DNA from 3 places in the Citricoccus sp. SGAir0253 genome. Region 2 is predicted to be linked to each of the others. Evidence: riboswitches for the same ligand, from Rfam matches in the RefSeq annotation. Region 2 holds a riboswitch; each other region holds the start of a gene.
The links. Region 2 has a riboswitch for S-adenosylmethionine ahead of E7744_RS02570 (flavin reductase family protein). Riboswitches for the same ligand answer to the same signal wherever they lie in the genome.

Region 1: linked by a shared signal. The riboswitch ahead of E7744_RS13585 (acyl-CoA dehydrogenase family protein) and the one ahead of E7744_RS02570 (flavin reductase family protein) in region 2 are both predicted to bind S-adenosylmethionine.
Region 3: linked by a shared signal. The riboswitch ahead of E7744_RS13670 (acyl-CoA dehydrogenase family protein) and the one ahead of E7744_RS02570 (flavin reductase family protein) in region 2 are both predicted to bind S-adenosylmethionine.

What each region holds. Positions count from the first base shown of each region.
Region 1 covers NZ_CP039424.1:3,110,722-3,116,304, reverse strand. Annotated here, with positions in the region: gene E7744_RS13600 (methionine ABC transporter ATP-binding protein) at 1-953, shown strand, start outside; gene E7744_RS13595 (methionine ABC transporter permease) at 950-1,648, shown strand; gene E7744_RS13590 (MetQ/NlpA family ABC transporter substrate-binding protein) at 1,782-2,705, shown strand; SAM riboswitch class I at 2,804-2,896, shown strand; gene E7744_RS13585 (acyl-CoA dehydrogenase family protein) at 2,902-4,332, shown strand; gene E7744_RS13580 (hypothetical protein) at 4,497-5,583, shown strand, end outside.
Region 2 covers NZ_CP039424.1:569,205-574,787, reverse strand. Annotated here, with positions in the region: gene E7744_RS02580 (mechanosensitive ion channel family protein) at 1-1,184, opposite strand, end outside; gene hisD (histidinol dehydrogenase) at 1,267-2,574, shown strand; SAM riboswitch class IV at 2,696-2,816, shown strand; gene E7744_RS02570 (flavin reductase family protein) at 2,889-3,434, shown strand; gene E7744_RS02565 (RNA-binding S4 domain-containing protein) at 3,470-3,862, shown strand; gene E7744_RS02560 (cold-shock protein) at 4,111-4,314, shown strand; gene E7744_RS02555 (LysE family translocator) at 4,442-5,065, opposite strand; gene E7744_RS02550 (Lrp/AsnC family transcriptional regulator) at 5,219-5,583, shown strand, end outside.
Region 3 covers NZ_CP039424.1:3,132,436-3,138,018, forward strand. Annotated here, with positions in the region: gene E7744_RS13665 (MFS transporter) at 1-388, opposite strand, end outside; gene E7744_RS13670 (acyl-CoA dehydrogenase family protein) at 385-1,710, opposite strand; SAM riboswitch class I at 1,814-1,914, opposite strand; gene E7744_RS13675 (anti-sigma factor) at 2,003-2,827, opposite strand; gene E7744_RS13680 (RNA polymerase sigma factor) at 2,820-3,299, opposite strand; gene E7744_RS13685 (class F sortase) at 3,445-3,927, opposite strand; gene E7744_RS13690 (DUF4397 domain-containing protein) at 4,280-5,104, opposite strand; gene E7744_RS13695 (MDR family MFS transporter) at 5,357-5,583, shown strand, end outside.

The DNA of each region.
Region 1 (5,583 bases), 780 kb from region 2:
TCGTGCCCGAGGGCACCATCACGGCCGTCGTCGGACCGTCCGGTGCGGGCAAGACCACCCTCTCGCACTGCATCTCCCTGCTGGAGAAACCCACCAGCGGAGAGATCCTCGTCGACGGAAGGGACCTCTCCCACCTGCGGGGACGGCAACTGCGCTCCGCCCGAAGGGCGATCGGCACCATCTTCCAGCACTCGGCCCTGCTGCGGCGGATCACGGTGGCGGAGAACGTCGCCCTGCCCCTGCGCAACCTGGGCGTGGTCCAGCACGAGATGGAGGACCGAGTCGCCGAGTTGCTTGACCGGGTCGGTCTGCTGCACAAGGCGAACGCCTATCCCGGCCAGCTCTCCGGTGGCCAGCGGCAGCGGGTGGGCATCGCCCGCGCGCTGGCCCTGCGGCCGCGCATCCTGCTCTCCGACGAGTCCACCTCCGGGCTGGACCCGGAGACGACCGCACAGATCCTGGACCTGCTCGCCTCGCTGCGCAGCGACCTGGGCCTGTCCATCATCCTGATCACCCACGAGATGGACGTCGTCCGCCATGTGGCCGACCAGGTGGCGGCGTTGTCCGACGGCCGGCTGTCCGAGTACGGGTCCCTGCCCTCGCTCGTGGCCGACCAGGACTCGGCGGTCGGCCACCAGCTCCTGCCGGTCTCCGCACTGCCGCTGCCGCCCCGGTTCGATCTCGCGCTCGAGCTCGCCTACCGGGACGGTGCCGTCGACCCGGAGTGGTTCACCCGGCTGGCCGTGGACCACGGGATCCGCCTCGCCCTGCTCGGCGGGACGGTGGAGGCCCGCGGGGACATCGCCCTGGGCCGTGCCGTCGTCGGGATCCACTCCGAGCAGTACCGTCCCGCGATCGAGGCGCTGGACCGCCTCGGCATCCAGGCCCGGCTGCGCGACGACGCGGCCCGGTCCACCACCCACGACGAGACCCCACTGGAGGTGGTCGCATGAGTGCGACGACGGAGTCCTCGCAGCCCCTCGTGACGGACACGCCGTGGGCGGACCTGCCGTCACTGCTGCTGCCCGCCTATGGCGAGACCTGGGCCATGGTGGGCATCGTGATGGTGATGGTCGTGCTCGTCGGTGGGGCCACCGGGGTATTGCTCTACAACACCTCCCCGCGGGGGCTGTTCCCCCGGGACCGGCTCCACGGCGCGCTCAGCTGGGTGGTGAACATGGGCCGATCCCTGCCGTTCCTCGTGCTGATGGCGGCCATCATCCCGTTCACCAAGTGGGTCACCGGCACCACCCTGGGCATCGCGGCCGCGATCGTGCCCATGACCATCGCCGGCATCCCGTTCTTCGCGCGCCTCGTGCAGAACGCGCTGAACGACCTACCCCGCGAGAACATGGCCGTGGGCCTCGTCACCGGCAGCTCCACCGGACAGATCATCCGGCAGACCCAGTTGCGCGAGGCGCTGCCGGGGCTGGCCTCGGCCGTCACCCTCAACACGATCTCGATGATCGAGTACTCGGCCATCGCGGGCACCATCGGCGCCGGCGGCATCGGGTACCTGGCGGTCACCTACGGCTACCAGCGCTTCGACATGACCGTCATGCTCGCCACGATCATCGCGCTGATCGTGACCGTCCAGGTCGTCCAGTTCATCGGCGACCGGGTGGCCCACGCCCTGGCCCGCCCCTGAAGGCCGTGCCGCCGGCGCCGCCGACTGGGCTGAGCGCCCTGCACCGGCCCGCACGGCCTCGTGCCACCACCGCCCTCCCGACGCCCGGCCCGCCATGCCGCGTCACCGTCGTCGCACTTCCCGAAGGAGCATCATGAGCACTCCGTCCGCCGAACACGCCCACGGCTTCACGCTGCGCCGGCAGCGTGCCGCCTTGCCCTGGAGCATCGCCGCCCTGGCCACCGTGATCGCCCTCGTCCTGGGCATCGTGGTCATCCAACAGTCCAACCGCCCGGCGGTGGCCGCCTCCGGTGCGGCCACCTCCGAGGTGACCGGCCCGCTGCGCGTGCATTACGAGCCCGCCATGGCCGGCGAGGAGAAGATCCTCGACTTCGTGGCCGAGGAGATCGCGCCCGACCACGGCGTGGAGATCGAGGCGGTGGGCATCGAGGACAGCGTCCAGTCCAACCGCGCCGTGGCCGAGGGGTCGATCCACGCCACGATCTTCGAGCACCAGTGGTACATGAAGCAGGTGGCCGATGCCAACGGCTTCGAGCTGACCCCCACCATCGAGCTCTACCAGTGGGCCTTCGGGCTGTACTCCACCCGGTACGACTCGGTGGAGGAACTCCCGGACGGTGCCACGCTGGCCGTGCCCACCGACCTGGCCAACCAGGGGCAGGCGCTGTGGCTGCTCGACCGCGAGGGACTCATCACCCTGGACCCGGACATCGAGCCGCGCACCGCCAAGCTGAAGGACGTGGTGGACAACCCCCGCGGCTTCGAGTTCACCGAGATCGACCTGCTGTCCATGGCACGCACGCTGGACTCCGTGGACGTCGCCATCGGCTACACCAACCTCTTCGACGCCGGCAAGGTCGGCCGGGACAAGGGCATCCTGTTCCCGGACCCGCCCAGGACCTTCGCCTCTCGGCTCATCGTCGGCACGCAGTTCGCGGACACCCCAGAGACGCAGAAGCTCATCGAGGTGTTCTCCGACCCCCGCCTGGAGGAATACCTGAAGACCACGGACGACCCGCTCGTCGCCGGCGTGCTGACACCCGTCTCCGCGGAATGACCGCCCGTCGGCCACGGTGCCCAGCACCGGGGCCGACGGCCGGCCGGCCACGGAACGGAGTTGGCGTTCCGCCCGGGCCGGTGGTCTCATGACAGGGAACACCATCCAGAGCGGCCGAGAGACCTGGCTCGACGACGCCGCAGCAACCCGCCCGACAGGGGCCCGGGTGCTACCGCCAGGACCGATGGAGGACAGCATGACCACTGCAGGCAACAGCACGACCACGGCCCCGGAGGCCCGGGAGGCGGACTCCGGCCCCACCCACCGGAACGGTCGCACCGGTTCCCACTATGCCTCCCTGTCCGCCCGGTTCGCCCCGGCCTTCGCCGAGGTGGCCCGCGGGGAGACCGCCCGCGAGGCGGGCCGCCACCTGCCGTTCGCCCCGCTGGAGCAGCTCCGTGCCGCCGGCCTGGGCGGTCTGACCGTGCCGGAGTCCGCCGGCGGGGCCGGTGCCGGCCAGGAGGACGCGCTGCGGCTGCTCATGGACCTGGCGGCGGTGGACGCGAACACGGCCCACCTGCTGCGCAGCCACCTGAGCTTCGTGGAGCACGTCCTCGTGCAGGCCGACGCCGCCCTGCGCTCGCGCTGGCTGGCGCGGGTGATGGCCGGCGAGCTGGCCGGCAGTGCCCTCTCCGAGTCCCCGGGCCCAGCCCTGGGCGAACTCGCCACCACCGTGTGGAAGGACGACGGGGGCTCGCTGCGCATCCGCGGCCGCAAGTACTACACGACCGGCAGCATCTTCGCCACGTGGACCCTGGCCACCGCCCGGCTGGAGGAGGGCGTCCCGCGCCCGGGCCGGCGTCGGGGGCAGCCTCGCACCGCCCGGCCGGAGGCCGGCCGGCCGGACGATCCCCGGCTGCCCGACCGGACGGACCTGGCGCTCGCCGTCGTGCGGGTGCGCCAGCCGCGCGCGGCCGTCAAGGACGACTGGGACGGCTTCGGCCAGCGGCTCACCGGCACCGGCACGGTCGAGTTCGACGGGGCCGGCGTCGAGGACCTGCTGGTGCTGCCCCCCGCGGACGGGCACGTGCCGCTGCACCACGAGGCCACGCTGATGGCCCTGCTGGCCGGGGTCGGCCGGGCCGCCCTGCGGGACGGGATCGGCCTCACCCGCGCGCGCCGCCGCTCGCCCAACACCGCGGGCGGGCTCACCCCGCGCGAGGACGACCAGCTGCTGGGGATCGTGGGCGAGCTGTCCGCGCAGCAGGCCACCGCCGAGGAACTGGTGCGCGCCGCCGGACGTGACCTCGACGAGGCCCTGGCCGTCGCCGCCCAGCCCGCCGCCGCGGCGACCGCCGAGTCCGCCACGGAGCCGGAGACGGGGACGCACCCCGAGCCTGGCGCCGAGCCCGCCGCCGAGACCGCGGCCGAGGCCATGCGGCGTGCGGCCCTGACGGTCCATCGCGCCCACGTGATGGTGCCGAGGCTCGTGCTGGACACCTGCACGCGGATCTTCGACACCCTGGGGGCCTCGGCCACCAGTACCGACCTGCAGCTGGACCGCCACTGGCGCAACGCCCGCACTCTCGCCAGCCACGATCCGGCCGTGTTCATGGCCCGGATGGTGGGGGACTGGGAGGTGAACGGCACCCGGCCCGTGCCGTACCTGACCACCGGGACCGTCTGACCGCGACCGCCTGACCACCAGGACCCCCTGACCACCAGGACCCGCTGCCGGCCGGTGCCGGCACCGCGGCCCCAGCCGGCGAAGATTTCCCCCGCCCCGACCCATCCGGCCGGGCACCTGCTCCGAACACCAGACGTCACCGCTGGATCGACCAAGGAGCAGTCATGACCACGAACACCGCCCGGAAGACCACCACCGTCCTCGGCGCCGTCGCCCTCGCCCTGTCCCTCGCGGCCTGTGGCGCCGGTGGCGGAGCCGGCGGGGAGTCCGGCCAGTCCTCCAGCCCGGCGGCGTCGGCCTCGCCCTCGATGTCGGAGTCGATGTCCGGGGCGATGTCCGCCTCGCCCTCGGCGTCCGCGGGCATGTCCGAGGACATGCCGGAGGCCTCATCCGCGGCCATGCCGATGCCGGCCTCCACCGGCGATCCGTTCGCCGACGCGCGGACCGCCGCGGCGCACATGCCCGAGACCGCCGAGACGCTGGCCGCCGGCCTCGTCGCCGCGGCCGACGTGGACGGGGACCCGGCCTCCGAGGCGGCCACCCTGCGCGCCACCCTCACGGCCCAGCTGCAGGAGCACGTCTACCTGGCCGGCATCACCGTGGCCACGGCCTATGCCACCGACCTCGAGAGCCCGGAGACCGAACTGGCCTCCGCCGCCCTGGACGAGAATTCCCAGGAGCTCGCCGCGACCATCGAGGCGGCCTCGGACGCCGAGACCGCCGAGGCGTTCCTCGCGCTGTGGCGCGAGCACATCGGCTACTTCGTCGACTACGCGGCGGCCGAGAAGTCCGGTGATGCGGCCGGCCAGGAGCAGGCCGTCGCCGACCTGGAGGGGTACACGCGGGAGGCCGGGGCCTTCTTCGAGGAGCTCACGGGCGGCGAGCTGCCGGCCGATGCCGTGACCGAGTCCCTGCACGGCCACGTGGACACCCTCACCGCCGCGATCGACGGCCTCGCCGCCGGCGATCCCGCGGCCTACGGCGACCTGCGGGCCGCGGCCCACCACGTGGGCGAGGCCGCCGGCACGATCACCGGCGGCGTGGTCGCGGCCACCGGGATGGAGGGCGATCCGATGGACGACGCGGCCGCCCTGCGCGCCCAGCTCACCTACGACCTGCAGGAGCACGTGTACCTCGCCGGGATCGCCGTCTTCACCGCCTACACCGCCGAGGGCGGCACCGATTCCGAGGCCTTCACGGCCGCGGCCGGGACCCTTGACGAGAACTCCCAGGCCCTGGCCGAGGCGATCG
Region 2 (5,583 bases):
TGGAAGATCGCCTCCGGGTGCTCCTCGCGCAGGAAGGTCATGAGGTCCTCCCGGACCAGGCAGCGCAGGTCCCACAGGTCGCCGGAATTGCGCGCGGAGACCACGGCACGGATCTTGGCCATCCCGCCGAGGGCGTCGGTGACCTGCACGGAGCCCTCCTTGCCGTCCCACAGCTCGGTGGACTCCAGCAGGGCCTTGAGCCGCTCGCGCGTGGCGTCCATCGGCACCCGCCAGTCGACCTCCATCTCCACGGTCCCGGAGAGCTCCGAGCCCACGCGCGTCCAGTTCTCGAACGGGGTCGTGGTGAAGTGGCTGGAGGGGAAGATCACCCGGCGCCCGTCCCAGATCTTGACCACCACGTAGGACAGGGTGATGTCCTCGATCGTGCCGTAGACGTCCTCCATGGTGACCACGTCGCCCACCCGGATCGCGTCCGTGAAGGCGAGCTGCACGCCCGCGAACACGTTGGTCAGGGTGGACTGCACGGCCAGGCCGGCGACCACGGACACCAGGCCCGCGGAGGCCAGCAGGCCGGCGCCGACCGCGCGGACCTGCGGGATGGTCAGCAGGATCGCCGCCACGGCCATCACGATGATGACCGCCTGCAGGATGCGCCGGATCAGCACGGTCTGGGTCTGGATCTTGCGGTCGCGCCGGTCGTCCTCCCCCGCGGTGCCGTACTTGGCCAGCAGCCGCTCCTCGACGATCCGCACGATCCGCAGCGCGAGCCAGGCGAGCGCGCCGATGATGCCGGCCAGCAGCAGGAAGTTCGTCCCCTCGAACCAGTCGTACCCCGAGGCGGTGAGCCCCAGGGCCACGCGGCTCGCCATGAGGGACAGGGCCACGGCCACCGGGATGCGGCAGCGGGCCACCTGCTGGCGGATCAGCGGGCGGCGGGCCAGCAGCGTGTTGAGCACCAGCGCCCCGGCCACCACCACGGCCAGGGCGATGCCCACGCCGAGCGCGACCGTGGACAGGATCCCCCAGAAGGGCCCGAGGGAGTCGACGGCGCCCTGCGCGCCCTCCTGCACCGTGTCCGGCACGGTGCCAGTGATGTCCTGCGGCACCGCCGTCTGCTCGCTGCCCGCGGCGACGGGCGCCGCGGCGGGCTCGGCGGCGTCGGCCGCGGACGGGTCGGCGGGGGGTACGGCGGGCAGCACGGAGGAGGGGAACAGACTGGGCATGGGCACCAGTCTGACACCTGCGCCTGCACCGCACCTGAACGGGTGGAGAATGGACCCTGAGACGACCGGGAGAGGACCCTTCATGCTTTCGATCACCGACCTGCGCGGACGCGACTACGACCCGGCCACGGTGCTGCCGCGGGCCGAGCTGGACGTGGCCGGCGCGGTGCCGCGCGTGCTGCCCATCCTCGAGGAGGTCCGCTCCAACGGGGCCCGGGCCGTGCTGGAGCTGGGCGAGCGCTTCGACGGCATCCGGCCGCCCTCGCTCCGCGTGCCGGCCGCGGCGCTGGCCGAGGCGCTGGAGGCCCTCGACCCGGAGGTCCGCGCCGCCCTCGAGGAGTCCATCGCCCGCGCCCGCCGCGTGCATGCCGCCCAGCTGCCGTCCGGCTCCGAGGTCGAGCTCGGCGAGGGCGCCGTCGTCGAGAACCGCTGGGTGCCGGTCAACCGCGTGGGGCTGTACGTCCCCGGCGGCCGGGCCGTGTACCCCTCCTCCGTGGTGATGAACGTGGTGCCGGCCCAGGCGGCCGGGGTGCCCTCGCTCGCCGTGGCCTCCCCGCCGCAGAAGGACTTCGGCGGCCTGCCGCACCCGGTGATCCTCGCCGCGTGCGCCCTGCTGGGCGTGGACGAGGTCTACGCCGCGGGCGGCGCCCAGGCGGTGGCCATGTTCGCCTACGGGGTGGCGGACGACGACGGCACGCGGGTGTGCGCGCCCGTGGACATGGTCACGGGGCCGGGCAACATCTTCGTGGCCGCGGCCAAGCGCGCGCTGCTCGGGACGATCGGGATCGACGCGGAGGCCGGGCCCACGGAGATCGCCGTGCTGGCCGACGCCACGGCGGACGCCGCCTGGGTGGCCGCGGACCTGATCAGCCAGGCCGAGCACGACCCGATGGCCGGCTCGGTGCTCATCACCACCGCCCCCGAGCTGGCCCGGGACGTGGTCGCCGAGATCGAGGCGCAGGTGCCCGGGTCCTTCCACGAGGAGCAGGTCCGCCAGGCCCTCGGCGGCCCGCAGTCCGGCGTGCTCGTGGTGGACACCCTCGACGAGGCGGTGGCCGTGGCGGACGCCTACGCCGCCGAGCACCTCGAGGTGCACACCGTGGACCCGCTGGAGACCGCGCGGCGGATCCGCAACGCCGGCGCCGTGTTCGTGGGCCCCCACTCCCCCGTGCCGCTGGGCGACTACTCCTCCGGCTCCAACCACGTGCTGCCCACCGGTGGGTCCGCCCGGTACTCCTCCGGGCTGAACACGGTCAGCTTCCTGCGGCTGCAGCAGCTGATCCGGTACTCCGAGACGGGGCTGAAGGAGCTGGCGGACAACATCTCCTCGCTCGCCGAGGCGGAGGGCCTGCCCGCCCACGGCGAGGCGGTCCGGCGCCGCTTCCGCTGAGCCGCCCCCGTCGACCCCGCCGCGCCGGTGGGGCGGCGGGGGCGTGGCGGCCGTCACGGGGGTTCACATCCCACCGGGGCCTTTGACCGTTCCGCGCCCCCGTCGTTACGCTGGATCCCAGAATCACGAGTTCCCGCTGTTACAGCCCTGGCTTGCGGGACGGCAACCCTCTCCACGCAGTAGTGGGGTGCTCCAGGTGAGGATTCGGCCCCCCGGGTACCCCCGGCGGGCAAGTACCGCGTCTCTGCGGGTGCCGGACGGACGTGCCGCCCCCGGTCCTCCCACGCAGATGCGCCTTCGAACGGAGGACTGAGATGACCGCACTGGCCGCCACCGACCTGAACCGCGCCGTCGCCCTGGACACCGAGCTGAGCACCCAGACGCTGCGCACCGCCTTCTCCCACTTCCCCTCCGGCGTGGCCGCCCTGTGCGGCATCGCCAACGGGGAGAAGGAGGGCCTCGTGGCCTCCTCCTTCACGGTGGGCGTCTCCCTCGAGCCGGCGCTGGTGTCCTTCGCCGTGCAGAACACCTCCCGCACGTGGCCCCGGCTGAAGCAGGCCGAGCGCATCGGGATCTCCGTGCTGGCCGAGGGCCACACGAACGTGTGCCGCCAGCTGGCCTCCAAGGACGGCGACCGGTTCGCCGGGCTGGACGTCCGCGCCTCCGAGCGTGGCGCCCTGTTCCTCGAGGACGCGGCGCTGTGGTTGGACACCACCGTCTACGCGGAGCTGCCGGCCGGCGACCACCACGTGGTGCTGCTGGAGGTCCACGGCGTGCACGACCACTCCAGCGAGCACGAGCCGCTCGTGTTCCACCGCTCCGCCTTCCGCAACCTGCGCACCGCCGAGGGCAACCAGTAGGCCGTCCCCCGCGCGGGGACGGTACGCTGTCCGGCATGCCGAACGCCCCGCAGCCCCCGAGCCAGGTCCGCCTGGACGCGTGGCTGTGGGGCGTGCGCATGTTCAAGACCCGCTCGGCGGCCACCGCGGCCTGCCGGGCCGGCCACGTCCGGCTGAACGGCCAGCCCGCCAAGGCGGCCCAGGTGGTCAAGCCCGGGGACACCATCCGGCTGCGCCAGCCCGGGCGCGAGCGCATCCTCGAGGTCACCGGACTGCTGGCCAAGCGGGTGGGCGCGGCCGAGGCGGCGCGCCACTACGCGGACCACTCCCCGCCGCCGGTGCCGCGCGAGCTGCTCGCCGTCCCGCTGCGGGACCGCGGCACCGGCCGGCCCACCAAGCGCGACCGCCGCCAGATGGAGCGCCTGCGCGGCCGCACCGCCCCGGACTGACGGCCGCCGCGACACGGTCATCGTCGGCCCATTCAGCGCCGGGCCCTTCGCGTCTGGCAGAATAGGGGGTCTTTCGTTCTGCCGGATGTCCCGTACTATGGGTGACGAAGTAGTAGTAGCAGTAAGTCCGTCATCACTGCGGACCGGTCGGCCTCCGGGCCGCACGGGGCGTTGGGAAGCGGTATGTACACGCCGCTTCGCCCCCGCTGGAACCCCGGCGGGTAGACACCCCACAGAAAGAGGCTCCCATGGCCACCGGTACCGTCAAGTGGTTCAACGCTGAGAAGGGCTACGGCTTCATCTCCCCGGACGACAACTCCGCCGACATCTTCGTGCACTTCTCCGCCATCGAGGGCAACGGCTTCCGTGAGCTCCAGGAGGACCAGAAGGTCGAGTTCGAGGCCCAGCAGGGCCCCAAGGGCATGCAGGCCGCCGCGGTCCGCGCGCTCTGACCTGACCCACGCACCGGGACGGCCGTCCTCCCCTCGGGGAGGGCGGCCGTCTCGTCGTTCCGGGCCGGGGCCCCGCTCCACGCCCGCCCCGCCGGGGCCACCGGGTCGGCGGAGGAACCACGGGGGCTCAGAGCAGGGCCATCCCCTGCTCGACGAGCACCGCCACGCCGAACACCGTCATGGCCACGCCGGCCACCCGGGTGACCACTGCCCCCGCGCGCGGCCGCGAGTGCAGGATGCGGCGGGCGAGCAGGGCGACGAGGGTGTAGATGACGGCGCAGTTCAGCACGTGCAGGCTGCCGAGCGCGAGCATCTGGACCCCGGAGGGCCAGCCGGCGGGCGAGGTGAACTGCGGCAGCAGCGCCAGGAGCAGCAGCAGCCCCTTGGGGTTGATGCCGCTGACGCCGGCCCCGAGCAGGAACTGGGACAGGGGTCGCTCACCCGTGGGCCGCTCGCTGGCCCCCACCTGCTCGACCCGGCGGAACAGCGCCCCCGCGCCCAGGTAGAGCAGGTAGGCGGCCCCGAGTAGGGACAGCGCGGTCAGGGCCGCGGGGTATCGCGTGACGAGGGCGCCGACGCCCACGGCGACGACGGCCACCACCACGGCGTAGCCGGAGACCATCCCCAGCACGGCGGGCATCACGGAGCGCGATCGCAGGCCGGTGGAGATCGCGTAGGCCCAGTCCGCCCCCGGGGTCAGGGCCAGCAGCAGCGCCACCATCCAGAACTGGACCGCCAGTGAGGCATCCACGCGCCACGCTCCCTCCGGGCCGCACCGGGCCCCGTCCCGGGCCGGCCCCGAGGGGCGACCCACCTTGCCTGGACGTAGATCCTACGGAGATCGGCGCGGAATGTGCTGCGCCGCTTCGCGAGAAACGCCGCGGTGGGTGCGAGGATTATCCGCATGGACGGGATCAGCCGGGAGATGCTTTCACTGCTGCAGGAGGACGGCCGGATGAGCGCCACGGACCTCGCCCAGCGGGTGGGTCTGAGCCTGTCCTCCTGCCACCGCCGGCTCAAGGACCTCGAGCAGTCCGGGGTGATCGAGCGCTACCGGGCCGTCGTCGTCCCCGAGGCCGTGGGCCTGGGCTTCGAGGCGATCGTCTTCGTCACCCTGGGGGTCACGGACGTGGAGACCATCTCCGCCTTCGAGGCCGCGGCCCTCGAGGTGCCGAACATCGTGGACGCCCAGCGGCTGTTCGGCGAACCCGACTACATCCTCCGGCTGCTCACGCGCGACCTCGCGGCCTACCAGGAGCTCTACGACTC
Region 3 (5,583 bases), 760 kb from region 2:
CGGCCCACCAACCGATCGCGTCGAAGGTCGGCAGCAGCCCGATGAGGGTGGAGGCGATGCCCATGACCAGCAGGGAGGCGACGAGCAGGGCCTTGCGGCCGATCCGGTCCCCGAGGTGGCCGCCGACGATCCCGCCGAGGGGCCGGGCCACCACCCCGACGGCGAGGGTGGCGAAGGAGGCGACGATCCCGCCCAGCTCGGTGGCCATGGGGAAGAACTGGACGTTGAAGACCAGGGCCGCGGCGGTGCCGTAGAGGTAGAAGTCGTACCACTCGATCGTGGTGCCGGCGAAGGCCGAGGCGAGCACGCGCTTCTTGCCGTGCACGAGGGCGGAGGCCCGGCCCCGGGGCGGCGCGGCGGCGGTGGACGGCGTGGTCGTGGTGTTCATGCGCGGCCTCCCGCGGTGGTGGTGCGGGCGTCGCCGATGGCGTTCAGCCCCTCGGGCAGGGTGCCGTTGATGGCGTGGTCGCCCAGGGCACGGGCGCGGAAGGCGATGGGGTTGTGGGTGGCCACCGTCTGGGCGTTGCGCCAGTGCCGGTCCAGGCCCTTGGCGGTGGAGGTGGCGGAGGCGCCCACGGTGAGGAACAGGTCCTGGGCCGCGCCGAGGGCCAGTTCCGGCACGGTCACCTGTGCGTGCTCGACGGCGATCTCGGACGCGTGCAGCGCCGCCGGCAGGGTGCCCCGGAACCCCGGGCGGTCGGCGCCGGCGGCGGTCGCGGCGGCCAGGCCGGCGTCGAGGGCGCGGGCGGCGTGCAGCACCGTGGCCTCGGCCGCGAAGGCCTTCGCGGAGATCCGGCCGGTGGCCTCCTGGATCAGGGGGTCCTCGCGGAACGGCAGGCCCAGCCCGGTGTTGAACGTCCGGGTGCGGCCGGCGATGGTGGCCACCGCGTCGCGCCGGGCGGCCCGGGCGATCCCGGCCAGCACGGCCAGCAGGACGAGCTGGAAGAACGCGGCCTCGTGGACCGCCTCGGCGCTGCCCGCGGTGCGGTCCAGCACCGCGTCCTCGGGGACGGAGACGTCCTCGAAGACCGCGGTGCCGGTGCCGGTGAGCTTCTGCCCGAAGCCGTCCCAGTCGTCCTCCAACGTGACGCCCGGGGCGTCCGTGGCCACCACGGCGAAGCGGCGGCCGTCCTGGCCGTCCAGGGCGGCGGACACCCGCGTGTAGTCGGAGAAGACCGAGCCGGTGGCGTAGTACTTCCGGCCGGTGAGCACCCAGCCGGCCTCCGTGCGGCGCAGCACGGTGTTGAGGGTGCCCAGCGCGTTGCCGCCCTTCTCGGTGGAGGCGTTGCCCACGGTGGCCCCGGCCAGCACCCGGGGGTACCAGGCGTCCTGGACCCGGGCCGGCAGGAAGCGCAGCGACTCCACGAAGCCGGCGTGCGAGCGGTACAGGTGCGCGATGTTGGAGTCGGCCTCGGCGAGGTCCACCAGCAGCCGGGTGAAGTCCTCCACGCTCACCCCCGGCCCGCCGTGCTCGCGCGGCACCCGCAGCGTCCCGAAGCCGGCCTCGTCCAGGCGGCGCACCTCGGCGAACGGCAGCCGGCGCTCCAGGTCCCGCTCCAGGGACCCGGCGGCGATCTCCGCCAGGAGCGGGGCGAAGTGCTCGCGCAGCCCGGCGTGGTCGGCGGGGAGCCCGGTGGCGAGGTTGCGGGGAGTGGCCTGGCTGGTGGTGGTCTGGCTGGTGGCGGCCCTCTCGGCCGTGCCCTGCGTCATTCGGCGGTCCTCTCGGTCGCACCGAGGATTACCGGCAACCCATGCCTCGGAACGGCCGGCACGCCGGCACGCGCCGACGCACAGACCGACGGCGGTTCCGGGATCTCCATCGGTCCTGGCCTTAGCACCCGTCGTGGGGAACGAGGTCCCCCCGGGTTGCTGCGGCGTCGTCGAGCCAGGTCTCTCAGCCGCTCTGGATGGTTACCCGACCACCGTAACAGCACGTGGCGGCCCCCGGGGTGGCGCGCGTCACGCCGGGACACACGCGCGGGACCCGCGCCCCGGGCCGGGCTCAGCCGGCGGTGGCGTCCCCGGTCCGCGTCATCGGGCCGGCGGCGAGGGTCACGCCGCTGTGCGCGGGGTTGCCGTCGAAGTCCTCCTGCGACACGTCCACCACGGGGAACCGCGCCAGGTCCACCCCGGAGGGCACCGGCAGCGTGGTGGTCGTGGCGGTCACCGTGCCCAGCGAGATCAGCCGGCTGGCCTCCTCGTCCCGCAGCCACACCTCGTAGTAGCCGCTCTCGGGCAGCTTGGAGACGTCCACGGTCAGGCGCAGCCCGCCGTCCGGCTCGGAGACCATCTCGGCCCGGCCGGCCACGTCCGCCGCCGTCACCGGGTCCAGGACGGCCTCCCCGACGGCGACCGGCCCCTGCGGCGTGCCGTTCCCGCCGTCGTCGCCGGTGAGTGCCGCGGTCACGAGCGCGGCGCCCGCGGCGCCCACGACGAGCCCGGCGGCCGCGGCGGCGGCGATCACCGGCCAGCGACGGCGGTTCGCCCGCGGCAGGAAGGACACGGAGCCGCCCTCCTCGGGTCCCGCCGCGCCCGCCCCGCCGGGTCGGGGCGCCGGCCGGTCGTCTCCCGGTAGCGGCCGCAGGGGCGAGGGGTCCGGGAACGCGGTGCCGAGGTCCCGCTCGATGGCCTCCCAGAGGCCGGCTGGCGGCTCGTGGAGCTCCACGGGGGCGGCCAGGGCCGCGACCGCGCGCTCCGTGCGCGCGAGGTCCTCGCGGCAGGGCGGGCACGCGAGCAGGTGGGCGGCCACCGCCGCGCCGGGGGCCGCGCCGGTGGCGATCGAGGCGAGGTCGTCCTCGGTCAGGTGCCGTTCCGTCGTCTCAGCCATCGTTCACCTCCAGTGCTACTCGAAGCCGGGCCAGTCCCCGGTGGACATGCGACTTGACCGTCCCCAGCGGCATGCCGAGCCGCTCGGCGATCTGGGCCTGCGGGAGGTCCTGCACGAAGGCCATCCTCAGGATCTCATCCTGGGGCGGGCCGAGCCGGTCCAGGGCCTCGTGGACGAGCACCCGGTCCACCACCTGCTCGGAGAGCTGGCGGTCCTCCCGTGGCTGTTCGCCGGCCGTGGCGTCCACGGCCCGGCGCTGGCGCTCGCGCGCGGCGAAGACGTCCGCCACCACGCGCCGGGTGATCCCGGTCAGCCAGCCGCCGAGGGGCCGGGACGGGTCGTAGCTCTCGCGGGAGCGCCAGGCGCGGGTGAACACCTGCTGGGCGGCGTCCTCGGCGTCCTGGCGCTGGCCCAGCGCGGCCATGCACAGCGAGAACACCAGCCGCCCGTGCAGGGAGTAGGCCTCCCTCATGGCGTCCGGTGCTCCGGCCGCGAAGCGGCGTGGCAGGTCGTCGCTGTCCAGCGTGTCTCCTCGGTCGGTCCCGGCCGGGCCGGGGCCGGCCCTTCAGCCGGGGTGGCACCAGGCCGGCGGCATCGTCTGGAGCCGAGGATACGGCTCAGGGGACCGGTTCGGCCACCACGATGATGTTGTCCGCATAGCTCTCCCGTTCCGGGCGCCACTGGCCGCCACAGGTCACGAGCACCAGCCGGGCCGGGCCGGTCCGGTCGAAGTAGGGCGTGAAGTCCAGGCCGTCCTTGCCGAGCTGCTCCACGGTGGTGACGCGGTAGCGGTGCTCCGTGCCGTCCTGGTCCCACAGCCGCACGAGGTCCCCCGCCGCGGCGTCCCGCAGGGCGTACAGCGGCCCGCGGGGCGTCTCGACCGAGCCGGCGTGGGCGGCGAGGACCGTGTGGCCCTCCCCGTCCGCCGGCGCCGGCCCGAACCGGTACCAGCCCGCCGTGGCCGCGTCCTCGGGGATCTCCATCTGGCCGTCGCCGGCCACGCCGGTGGGCATCACGGGCACGTCCGCCCCGATCGCCTCGTACCGCAGGCGGACCGGTGCCGGGACCGGCTCGGCGGGCCGCAGCGCGGCGGAGGCCACCGGCACGTCCGCGGCGCGGGCGGCCGGGACGGCGGAGGCACGGTCATCCGCCGGGGCGGGAGTCGCCGGCCGGTCCGCCGCGGCCGCCGGACCGACGCCGGCCCCGGCGCGTGGGGTGCCGGGGCCGGCACCGGGCCGGTCCCCCGGCGCCGGGGAGGCCCCGTCGGGGCGGGCCGGCGCCGGGTAGGCAGAGGTGGAGGGTGCGGCCGCAGCCGGGCTGGAGGAGGGGAACCACGCTCCACCGGCAGGTGCGCAACCGGTGCCCGTCAGGGCGACTGCGGCCGCCAGGGCGGCGAGGACTCCCCCCGCCGCCCTGGACCCCCGGGGCGAGGGAAGGCCCCGGCGGGTCGTCTCAGGCACGGACGGACCGGCGGCGCACCGCCGCCGCCATCCCGGCCGCGGCGAGGAGCAGGGCACCGCCGCCCACGGCCCACCACAGGCCCTGGTCCTCGGCGGGAACCTGCGTGTTGCCCGTGGGCACGCCGCCGGGCGCGGAGTGCATCCCCTCGACGGTCTGGGTCGCCAGGGCCAGCGAGCCGTCCTCGGCGGAGCCCCACGCGTAGACGATCGTCGCGGCGCCCTCCGTGACCTGCACGTCGGCCGGGCCGAGCACCGGGTCGCTCTCCCCGGCCAGGGACACCGCGGCCTCGATGGTGCCGGCCGGCAGGTCCAGGGACTTCTCGTCCGGGTTCTCCAGGCCGGGGACGGCCACCTCGCCGTCGGCCCAGATGTCCACGGCCGGGGCCGCGGCCACGTGGCGCACCACGAGGCGACCGGTGCCGGCCTCGAGGGAGGAGGTGTCGTTGACGAACGCCGTCGCGGTCGGCTGGCCCTCGGCGTCGAGGTGGGCCGCGGCGGTGTAGTCCATGCCGCCCTCCAGGGTGACGTCCACGGGGCCGATGACGGGCTCGGAGTCGTCCTCGGCATCGGCCGCCGTGATGGCGATCTCGTAGTCGCCCGCCGGCAGCTCGAGGGGACCGGCCAGGTCGCCGGGCTCGAAGTCGTCCAGGGTCCGCTCGCCGTTGACGTAGACGTCCACGGTGGTGTCCGGGACGCCGTGCAGGACCGAGAGCATCGCGGCGTCGCCGCCGTGCTCGTCCGCGGCGGCGGGCAGCGCGGTACCGAGAAGGGCCAGGCCACACGTCGCGGTGACCGCCAGGGGGAGTGCCTTGCGCATGATGTCGTCCTTTCGAGGGGCCCGTGGCCGGGCCGTCCGGCGAAGCACTGGTGTGCTCACATCCCCTACTACCGGGAGCGGCCGCGGAGGGTTGCAGGCACCGGGAGGTTTTTTTCCGGGTATCCCTCCGGCCGGTCCCCCGGGGGCCTGCGCGCCGTCTTCCGCCCGGCGGACGCCGGGGAATACCCCGGTAGGATCCCCCGTTGGACCACCGGAGCCCACCGGCTCCGCCCATCCGATGAGAGGACGCCCGTGCCGACTGCCCCCGCCGAGGACCCCCAGGGGGACACCACCGAGTCGCCGCGGGCCGGGACCGCGGTCCCCGCCGGCGCCTCCCGCGTCATCGCGCTGCTCGTGGCCGCCGCCTTCGTGGTGATCCTCAACGAGACCGTCATGAGCGTGGCCCTGCCGCGGCTGATGCACGAGTTCACCATCGGCGCGGCCACCGCGCAGTGGATGACCACGGCGTTCATGCTCAC